Regions from separate parts of the Mesorhizobium sp. M0938 genome, predicted to be linked through region 2. Evidence: predicted binding sites of a transcription regulator. Region 2 holds the regulator's gene; each other region holds the start of a gene.
The links. The regulator LexA, encoded in region 2, represses DNA repair genes until DNA is damaged. The targets are predictions, from matches to a motif close to TGTTCNNNNTGTGTTCNG.
Positions count from the first base shown of each region.

Region 1 (3,208 bases), on a different contig from region 2:
CGAGCTCGGCGTTCTGCTCAGCGTCCATCACCAACGCGACATGTTCGAGGAAGGAGCGCAGCGACTCGTATTCCTCCATCGAGCGGATCAGTTCTTTCAGGTTTTCCAGCCGGCCGGGAGCTTCCACCGAGCGGTCGTTCTTCCACATGTCGGTATAGCCGCTCTCCTCGAGGATGGTCTCGGCCAACTCGGTGTGCGGCGTGGTCTCCAGCGCCTTCTGCCAGCGCTCGAAATTGGCTGATACCTCGCGCAGTGCGGCGCGCGGCTTCGGCTTCAGCTCGTCGCTCTCGGCAAGCTTGGCGGCGGCCTCCAGCATCGGGATGCGGAGCGCGCGCGCGGTGTCGTGGATCTGGCGGATGGTGGCCTCGCCAAGGCCGCGCTTCGGCACATTGACGATGCGCTCGAAGGCGAGGTCGTCTGCGCCTTGCGCGACGATGCGGAAGAAGGCCAGCGCATCGCGGATTTCGAGGCGCTCGTAGAAGCGCGGGCCGCCGATGACGCGGTAGTTGAGGCCGAGCGTGACGAAACGATCCTCGAACTCGCGCATCTGGAAGGACGCGCGGACAAGGATGGCCATGTCGTTGAGATTGTGCTTTTGCCGCTGGTAGGCTTCGATGGTTTCGCCGACGGCGCGGGCCTCTTCTTCCGAGTCCCAGGCGGCATGGACATGCACCTTCTCGTCGTCCTCTGCGACCTTTTCGGTGAACAGCGTCTTGCCGAAGCGGCCTTCATTGTGGGCGATGAGATGGGAGGCGGTGCCGAGGATGTGGGCGGTGGAGCGGTAGTTCCGCTCCAGCCGGATGATCGCGGCGCCGGGGAAATCCTTGTCGAAGCGCAGGATGTTGTCGACCTCGGCCCCGCGCCAGCCATAGATGGATTGATCGTCGTCGCCGACGCAGCAGATATTTACCTTGCTTTCGCTCACGGGCTGTTCCGCGCCTGCCGGCGCGGGCCCTCCGCGGGGGCCTCGCAACGGCTCGGACGCCCGGTCGGGCTTGCGGTCTTCGGCCGGAACCGATTCGTTCTTCGGAGTTGCCGGTCTATAGCTACCCCCCTCCGTTCTATCCGGAACTCCGGAAAGAAAGGGGACGCGACCACCCGGAGAGCCACTTCGTGGTGGTTGCTGCCCGCCCGGCCGTTGCGCCAGCAGGCGCAGCCACATGTACTGCGCGGTGTTGGTGTCCTGGTACTCGTCGACGAGAATATAGCGGAAGCGCTTGTGGTACTCCTTCAGCACGTCCGGATTGGCGCGGAAGATGCGGATCGGGTGGCACAGAAGATCGCCGAAATCGCAGGCATTCAGCGTTTTCAGCCGCTCCTGATAGGCCTTGTAGAGCTCACGGCCCTTGCCGTTAGCGAAGGCGCGGGCATCGCCCTCGGGAATGTCGGCGGGACCAAGCCCCTTGTTCTTCCAGCCGTCGATCATCTGGGCGAACTGCTTGGCCGGCCAGCGCTTGTCGTCCAGCCCTTCAGCCTGGATGAGCTGCTTGATCAAGCGCACGACGTCGTCGGTGTCGAGGATGGTGAAGTCGGATTTGAGCCCGGCAAGCTCGGCGTGTCTGCGAAGCAGCTTCACTCCAATCGAATGGAAGGTGCCGAGCCACGGCATGCCCTCGACATTGCCTTCGCCGATCAGCAAACCGATGCGCTGCTTCATTTCGCGCGCGGCCTTGTTGGTGAAGGTGACGGCGAGGATCTGCGAGGGGAAGGCCTTGCCGGTGGCGAGGATGTGGGCGATGCGGGTGGTCAAGACGCGCGTCTTGCCGGTGCCGGCGCCGGCCAGCACCAGAACCGGGCCTTCGGTGGTTTCCACCGCCAGCCGCTGCTCGGGGTTGAGCCCGTTCAGATAATCGGGCGCGTTGTTGTGGCCGCTGCGGGCAGCCATGGCGCGCGCAGCAATGCCCGACGGGGCCGAGGGCCGCGCGTTCGGTTCGTCAAAAAAAGGCATATCTTCCGAAAAGCCGGACATCGCCCCCGAATGTAGTGATTCGGCAGCGAAACGCCAGAAGTGTCTCCGTTTTGTTCTCTGTCCGGCCGTAGACCCACAGCCTGCATGGGCCCGCGACGCAAAACACTGGGCTTGCTGTGGGTCTACGCCTAAAACGCGCAGCTTGCTTGACAGGCACGGCGGGCCGGAGAAAGTTGTGCCCGGGGCAGGAGCGCAATGCCGGGTTGCCCATTGACGCTGCGAAGCGCACCAGTCGAAGGAGTATCATCTTGGCTGTCGTCATCACCTCCCTCATCCTTCTCCTCGTCGGCCTGGTGCTCGGTGGCGGCGGCATCTGGTTAGCTTCGCTGGGCGGCAGTTGGTATTATGTCATTATCGGCATCGCCTTCCTCCTCGCTGGCTGGCTGTTCTACAGGCGCAAATCCTTGGCGCTGTGGCTTTATGCGGCGATCGTCATCGGCACGCTCTGCTGGGCGGTTTGGGAAATCGGCTTCGACTGGTGGGAACTTGGTCCGCGCGGCGGCATCATCGTGCTTATCGCGTTGTGGCTATTGACGCCGTGGGCGCGGCGCGGGCTCACCGGCCCTGACGGGCGCGCGCCGTTGATCCTCGCGGTGCTGGCGTCGCTTGCCGTCGCCGGCTATTCGATGACAACCGATCCAAAGGATATCGCCGGCCAACTCAATACCGATAATGTGACGCCGACGGCCGACCTCGGCGGCAACGTGCCAGCGGGCGAATGGCACTATTACGGCCGCACCCAATACGGCCAGCGCTATTCGCCGCTCGACCAGATCACCGCCGAGAACGTTGCCAATTTGCAGCCGGCCTGGACCTATCGCACCGGCGATGTGAAAGGGCCCGACGACGTCACTGAGACAACCTATCAGGTGACGCCGCTGAAGGTCGCCGATACGCTCTACATCTGCACGCCGCATAATTTCGCCATTGCCATAGATGCCGCGAGCGGCAAGGAGAAATGGCGCTTCGACCCCAAGGTCGCGCTGGACAAGGACCGCCAACACCAGACGTGCCGCGGCGTGGCCTATTACGCCGATGCCAAAATCGCCGCCGGCCAGCCTTGTGCAGCACGCGTCTATCTGCCGACATCCGACGCCCGGCTGATCGCGCTCGACGCCGCGAATGGCCAGGTCTGTCCCGCGTTTGCCGAGGGCGGTACGTTGAACCTGCTCGCCAACATGCCGTATCCGAAGCCGGGCTATTATTATTCGACTTCGGCGCCGCTGATCGTCGCCAACA
Region 1 covers NZ_JAMYNS010000006.1:407,919-411,126, reverse strand. The annotation lists gene NKH73_RS13875 (ATP-dependent helicase) at 1-1,969, opposite strand, end outside; gene NKH73_RS13870 (glucose/quinate/shikimate family membrane-bound PQQ-dependent dehydrogenase) at 2,218-3,208, shown strand, end outside.
Region 1: NKH73_RS13875 (ATP-dependent helicase) is a predicted target of LexA. The motif match lies at 2,010-2,027, and genes of this name have one in related genera.

Region 2 (3,208 bases):
GGCCGAGGCGCCGCCGCAGCGACGGTCACCGGTCGCTTTCGTCACGCGGAAACTCCTCGCTGGGACAGGTGCAATCGCAATGACCTCCATCATTGCCGGCAGCGCCACCGCGCTTTTCGCCATCTGGCACTTCCAGCGCGTCTCGCCGCTCAGCCTGTTCGCCAATCTGGCCGTCATGCCGATCGTCACGGTCGTCATGTTCCTGGCCGTCGTTAGCGCCTTGGCAATGCCTTTCGGCCTCGACGGGCCTTTCCTCTACATGATGGGCAAGGGGCTGACGGCGATGATTGCAATATCGGGATGGATCTCCGAGCGTTCGCCGGTCGATGCAGTCGGGCTGATTTCGTTGCAGTCGGTTCTGCTGGTGACGGTCGCCCTGGTCATTGCCACAATGGCGACGACATGGTTGCGGCTTGCGGCACTTCCCTTTGCGCTCGCCGGCCTGCTAACGATTTCCGAGACACGCACCCCCGACGTGCTGATCTCGGAGGACGCACATCTGGTGGCGCTGCCGATCGGCGGCGGCGAACTTGCCATCAACCGAGTGCGTTCGAACGAATTCACAACCGACAATTGGAAACATGCGCTGACCTCAGCGACCATTGTCGAGCCGGAGACATTTGAAAAAGGAGACGTGCGGTTCGACATCGCCGACCCTGCCGACCTGCCGCCGGGAGCGCCTTTTTACTGCACTGACGGCCTCTGCATCGCCCGGCATCCGTCCGGCGCCATCATCGCGCTCGCCGACGACCGCAAAACCGCGCGGCCGGCCTGTGGCTTTGCGGATTTGATCGTCATCGACGATGCCACAGCCTATTATAATCCCTGCCGCAACCCGCTGGTTCTCGTCGTCACCAAACGCCAGCTCGCTCGCATGGGCAGTGCTGCCGTCTTCTTCGATCCGCTATCAGCGACGACGCGCGCAGAAATCCGTTTTGCCGTCGATCAGCCATACAGGCCCTGGCATGAGCAGCGGAGATTTTCGCGCGAGGCGAGGGGTCTGCCGCCTTACCGCAAGCCTGAGAAACCCAAGAAAGCTGCCGTTCAGTAACGCCGGATCAACCCGACCAACTTGCCTTGCACCTTGACCCGGTCCGGCCCGAATATGCGCGTCTCATAGGCCGGATTGGCGGCTTCCAGCGCGATCGAGGCGCCTTTGCGGCGGAACCGCTTCAGGGTCGCTTCCTCCTCGTCGACCAGGGCGACAATGATCTCGCCAGGCTGGGCGGTGTCGGCGTTGCGGATGATGACCGTATCGCCGTCAAAAATGCCGGCCTCGATCATCGAATCACCTTTGACCTCCAGCGCGTAGTGCGCGCCGCCGGTGATCATGTCCGGTGGCACCGAGATCGAATGCGTCTGGTGCTGGATGGCATCGATCGGCACACCGGCAGCGATACGGCCCATCACCGGGATGGAGACGGTGGCGACAACGTCGTCGTCGTTGCCGGCCGCAGGCATGCGTGAAGGCGCCGGCTTGATCTGCCGCCCGAGGCTGCCCTGTCCATGGCTGCTCTGCCCAAGGCTGCCCTGAATGACGCTCGGCGAGAATTTGCGCGCCGCATTGAGGCCGGGCGCGATCGAATCGGGCAGGCGCAGCACCTCCAGCGCGCGAGCGCGGTTGGGCAGCCGGCGAATGAAGCCGCGCTCCTCCAGCGCCGTGATCAGCCGATGGATTCCCGACTTGGAGGCCAAGTCGAGCGCTTCCTTCATCTCGTCGAACGATGGCGGAATGCCGCTTTCCTTCAGCCGCTCGTGGATGAACATCAACAGCTCATGTTGTTTGCGTGTCAGCATCGCGACCCCCAACAGAATCAGAAAAACAAACCCAGAACAAACACTATCTGTTCCAGTTGTGTTCCGCAACTGTTTAAAGTTTAATGAATGCGTTGACGGTTTGTTCAGCGTAACATCAGCACGCTGCAGGCGGCGCCTGTCGCGGCTGGGGGTGCAAATGGCTCACGCACGATCAGCCCGTTCGCGTCGGCCAGCATCCTGAGCATCGAGGAATCCTGGATGCCGAACGGCGTCGCCGTTAGCGTGCCGGCGTCTTCCTTCACCACCGCGCGTACATAGTCCTGCCTGAGATCGTTGGCCGGAATGGCGGCGCCGAGCCGCGCCTGACGCATGTCCTGCCGGTAGGCGCGGCCGCCGAGCCGCGCAAGCAACGGCTTCAGGAAAAGCTGTGTGCAGACCAGGCTCGCCACTGGATTGCCAGGCAGGCCGATGCAGCGGATGTCGCCCAGCCGGCCGAACATCAGCGGTTTGCCCGGTCGCATGGCGATCTTCCAGAAATCGAGCGTCATGCCTTCGCCAGTCAGCACGTCATGCACAAGGTCGTGGTCGCCGACTGAGGCGCCGCCCAGCGTGACGATGACGTCGGCTCCTGCATCGACCGCTTTTTTCACCAGCGCGGCGATCGCCTCCTTGCGGTCGGAGGCGATGCCGAGATCGAGCGCGTCGGCGCCGACCAAGCGAGCAGCGGCGGCGACGCCATAGGCATTTGACGAGATGATCTGGTCGGGGCCAGGCTCGCTGCCAGGCGGCAGCAATTCGTCGCCGGTAGCGATGATGGCGACCAGCGGCCGTTTCACCACGCTGACCTGCGGGTGGTTGGCCGACGCCGCCAGCGACAACGCCGCCGGATCAAGCAGGCGACCTTTCTCCAGCAGGACGTCGCCCTTCGAGAAATCGAGCCCGAGGCGTCGAATGTTGCGGCCTTCAACCGTCGGCGCGGTCACTTCGATGCTGCCGCCGCCGAGGTCGCGGACATTCTCCTGGATGACGATGGTATCGGCGCCTGCGGGAAGCGGCGCGCCGGTAAAGATGCGCACGGCCTGCGTCGGGCCGACTGTTCCGGCAAAGCCGCGTCCGGCCGGCGCCATGCCGATCACCGAAAGTGTTGCCGGCACTGACGCGACATCCTCGGCCCGCGCGGCATAGCCGTCCATGGCGGACGCGTTGAAGGGCGGCTGTGTGCGGAGCGCCATGAGCGGCCCCGCCAGCACGCGGTCGGCGGCGTCCATCAGGGCGATGCTTTCAGCTTGCAAGGGCGCAGCATCGTCAAGCAGACGCTCTAGCGCCTCGGCGACCGGAAGCAGCGCCATTATCGGCCTGTCCCCTGGGCGCCCGCTTTGTAGTCGCCGGATTTGCCGCCGGTCTTTTCCACCAGCCTAATGCCCGAGATCACCATGGCGCGGTCGGCCGC
Region 2 covers NZ_JAMYNS010000004.1:16,204-19,411, forward strand. The annotation lists gene NKH73_RS07710 (ComEC/Rec2 family competence protein) at 1-1,051, shown strand, start outside; gene lexA (transcriptional repressor LexA) at 1,045-1,797, opposite strand; gene NKH73_RS07720 (molybdopterin molybdotransferase MoeA) at 1,902-3,107, opposite strand; gene moaC (cyclic pyranopterin monophosphate synthase MoaC) at 3,107-3,208, opposite strand, start outside.

Region 3 (3,208 bases), 440 kb from region 2:
GATATCGGGCGAGGCAGCCAAGGTGGCGAAAGGCGAATGGCCCCTGGCCGACAATCCGCTGGTCAATGCGCCGCATACCGCCGCCGAGGCACTGGCGGCCCAGTGGACCCACCCGTATTCGCGTTTGGAGGCGGCTTATCCGGCCGGCGACGCCGACACATCAGCCAAATACTGGCCGCCGGTATCGCGTATCGACAATGTCGCCGGCGACCGCAACCTCGTCTGCTCCTGCCCGCCGCTGTCGGAATATCTGGGGGCGGCGGAGTAGACCATAATCCCGAACCGAAGGTCAGCGCAGCACAAAGTGGAATCCGGTTTTCGGGCAAGAGTCTAAGCTAAGATAGAAGCCTCAATCAGGCAGAACGTAAGGCCGGCGCGTCGGCCTTGCTCGCCTTGTTCTGGGCGACGACGCGATTTCGACCGGCGCGCTTTGCCGCATAGAGTGCCGCGTCGGCTTCGGCCAGCACATCGTCGAGACTGGTGCCGTCTGTCCCGCCAAAGCCGATGCCGCCACTGACTGTGCTACGCAACGGACCAAGCTGGGTGGCGACGACTTCCGTGCCGAAGGCGACGCTGATCTTGCTCGCAATGTCATAAGCCTTGTCTTCCGTCATCCGAGACATGACCAGCACGAATTCCTCGCCGCCCAGCCGGAAGGCGTCGACCCCGGTCCTGGCGTATTTCCTGATGACAGCGGCGAAGCGGCGCAGAACCTGATCGCCAACGGGATGACCGAATACGTCGTTCGTCCTCTTGAAATGATCGAGGTCGAATATGGCGACGGACATGAACGGACCGAAAACCCGTTCACCGTAGAATGCCGTTAACGCCCGCCGGTTCATCAGCCCGGTCAGTGGGTCGGTCATGGTCTCGGCCTTTAATTCGATCTGCGCCCGCAAATGGTGGAGCGAGAGCGTCAAAGCACCGAGCCCGGTCATGCAGGCGACCGCCACGACGGAATTCAACCGTTCGGCCCAGTTGTCGGGCGCAATGCCGAGCACCCATTGGCCCTTGACCAGCAGGACCGCGCCGCAAAGTCCGAAGGACAGCGCACAGACGCCGCTCAGGAACGAAACGACCAGCAATATCCGGCTGTCATGATCCCCTTTGATCCAGAAAATCACTCCCATAGCCAGGAGCAGCGCGGTTACCGTCGTGTAGGTGATGATGAAGCCGACACCGTCAAACCCGAGATACGTCGCGCCCGCGCAAACGGCCATCGCAGCCAGTGTCGGCAGAACCGCGCGCCTATAGTCGCGCATGCCGAGATATTGCATGGCCGACAGGCACAGGATCAGGAAGCCCAGGCTGAGAAGCGCAAGCACAATCTGGCAAAGCCAGGGGCTGGGACCCCTGGCATAGTGCCAAAACAAGACCACATGCACGACGAGCACAAGAATGCCGCACGCCACCGTCAGCATAGAGCGTGCCTGTGGCGCGGTGAACCAGATCGCAAACATGGTGATGCTGAGGCACGTGCCCGACAGCGCCGCCGCGAGCAGGAGCGAACTGTAATCCAACATGCGTAAGCGGCAGCCTCTTCAGGAGTTCCGCTGCATTCTAGGTCAGCGGCAGTGCGCTGATACCGTTTTTCGGCCAACCTTCCGGCGCAACCTTCGGACAAGGTTTACAAAGCGTCGATGCGCCAAGCTGCCGCTTGGTTGTGGAATGGTTTTGCAGTAAGAGGCTCTATCCTCGAACGTAACAGGAACCTCCGTCGCCTGCCCGCAAAAAGCGTGGCAGTATCGGGTGGTGATTCGCAGCATCGGAATCCAGGACCAGCATGGACGACAATAACGATCTTTTCGGCACGATGGACAAGCAGCCGCAACCGGTTCGCGCCGCCGCGCGCCCGGCCGACCCGCTGGTGCAGGCGGCGAAGCGCCCGGCATCCCGCGACGGCAGTGAGAGCTATAGCGCCGCCGACATCGAGGTTCTCGAAGGGCTGGAGCCGGTGCGGCGCCGGCCTGGCATGTATATTGGTGGCACCGACGACAAGGCGATGCATCATTTGTTCGCCGAGGTCATCGACAATTCGATGGACGAGGCGGTGGCAGGCCATGCGACCTTCATCGATGTCGAGCTTTCCGCCGACGGATATCTGGCCGTCACCGACAATGGTCGCGGCATTCCAGTCGATCCGCACCCGAAATTCAAGAAGCCGGCACTCGAAGTCATCATGACGACGCTGCATTCCGGCGGCAAGTTCGACAGCAAGGTCTACGAGACCTCGGGCGGCCTGCACGGCGTCGGCGTCTCCGTCGTCAACGCGCTGTCGGACCATCTCGAGGTCGAGGTCGCACGCGGCCGCCAGCTCTACCGCCAGCGTTTTTCGCGCGGCGTTCCGGTGACCGGTCTGGAGCAACTCGGCGAGGTGCATAACCGCCGCGGCACCAAAATCCGCTTCCATCCCGACGAGCAGATCTTCGGCAAGGGTGCTGCTTTCGAGCCAGCGCGGCTCTACCGCATGACGCGCTCGAAAGCCTATCTGTTCGGTGGCGTTGAGATTCGCTGGACCTGCGACCCCTCGCTGATCAAGGAGAAGGACACGACGCCGGCCAAGGCCGAGTTCCATTTTCCAGGTGGCCTCAAGGATTATCTGAAAGCCTCACTCGGCGACGAATTCCAGGTCACTCGCGAAATCTTCGCCGGCAAGAGCGACAGGCAAGGCGGCCATGGCTCCCTCGAATGGGCGGTGACCTGGTTCGGCGGCGACGGATTTCTCAATTCCTACTGCAACACCATTCCGACCGGCGAAGGCGGCACGCACGAGGCCGGCTTCCGCAACGTCTTGACGCGAGGCTTGCGCGCCTATGCCGATCTGGTCGGCAACAAGCGTGCTTCGATCGTTACCTCGGAAGACGTCATGATCTCGGCGGCCGGCATGCTGTCGGTATTCATCCGCGAGCCGGAATTCGTCGGCCAGACCAAGGACAGGCTGGCGACGATCGAGGCGATCAGGATCGTTGAGACCGCCATCCGCGATCCCTTCGATCACTGGTTGGCCGACAACCCGCAGGAAGCCTCGAAGCTGCTCGAATGGGTGATCGCGCGTGCCGACGAACGGGTGCGCCGCCGCCAGGAAAAGGAAGTGTCGCGCAAGAGCGCTGTGCGCAAATTGCGCCTGCCCGGCAAGCTCGCCGACTGCACGCAGAATGCCGCGGCCGGCGCTGAGCTCTTCATCGTCGAGGGCGATTCGGCCGGCGGC
Region 3 covers NZ_JAMYNS010000004.1:459,030-462,237, forward strand. The annotation lists gene gcvP (aminomethyl-transferring glycine dehydrogenase) at 1-268, shown strand, start outside; gene NKH73_RS09860 (GGDEF domain-containing protein) at 354-1,523, opposite strand; gene parE (DNA topoisomerase IV subunit B) at 1,784-3,208, shown strand, end outside.
Region 3: parE (DNA topoisomerase IV subunit B) is a predicted target of LexA. The motif match lies at 1,696-1,713, and genes of this name have one in related genera.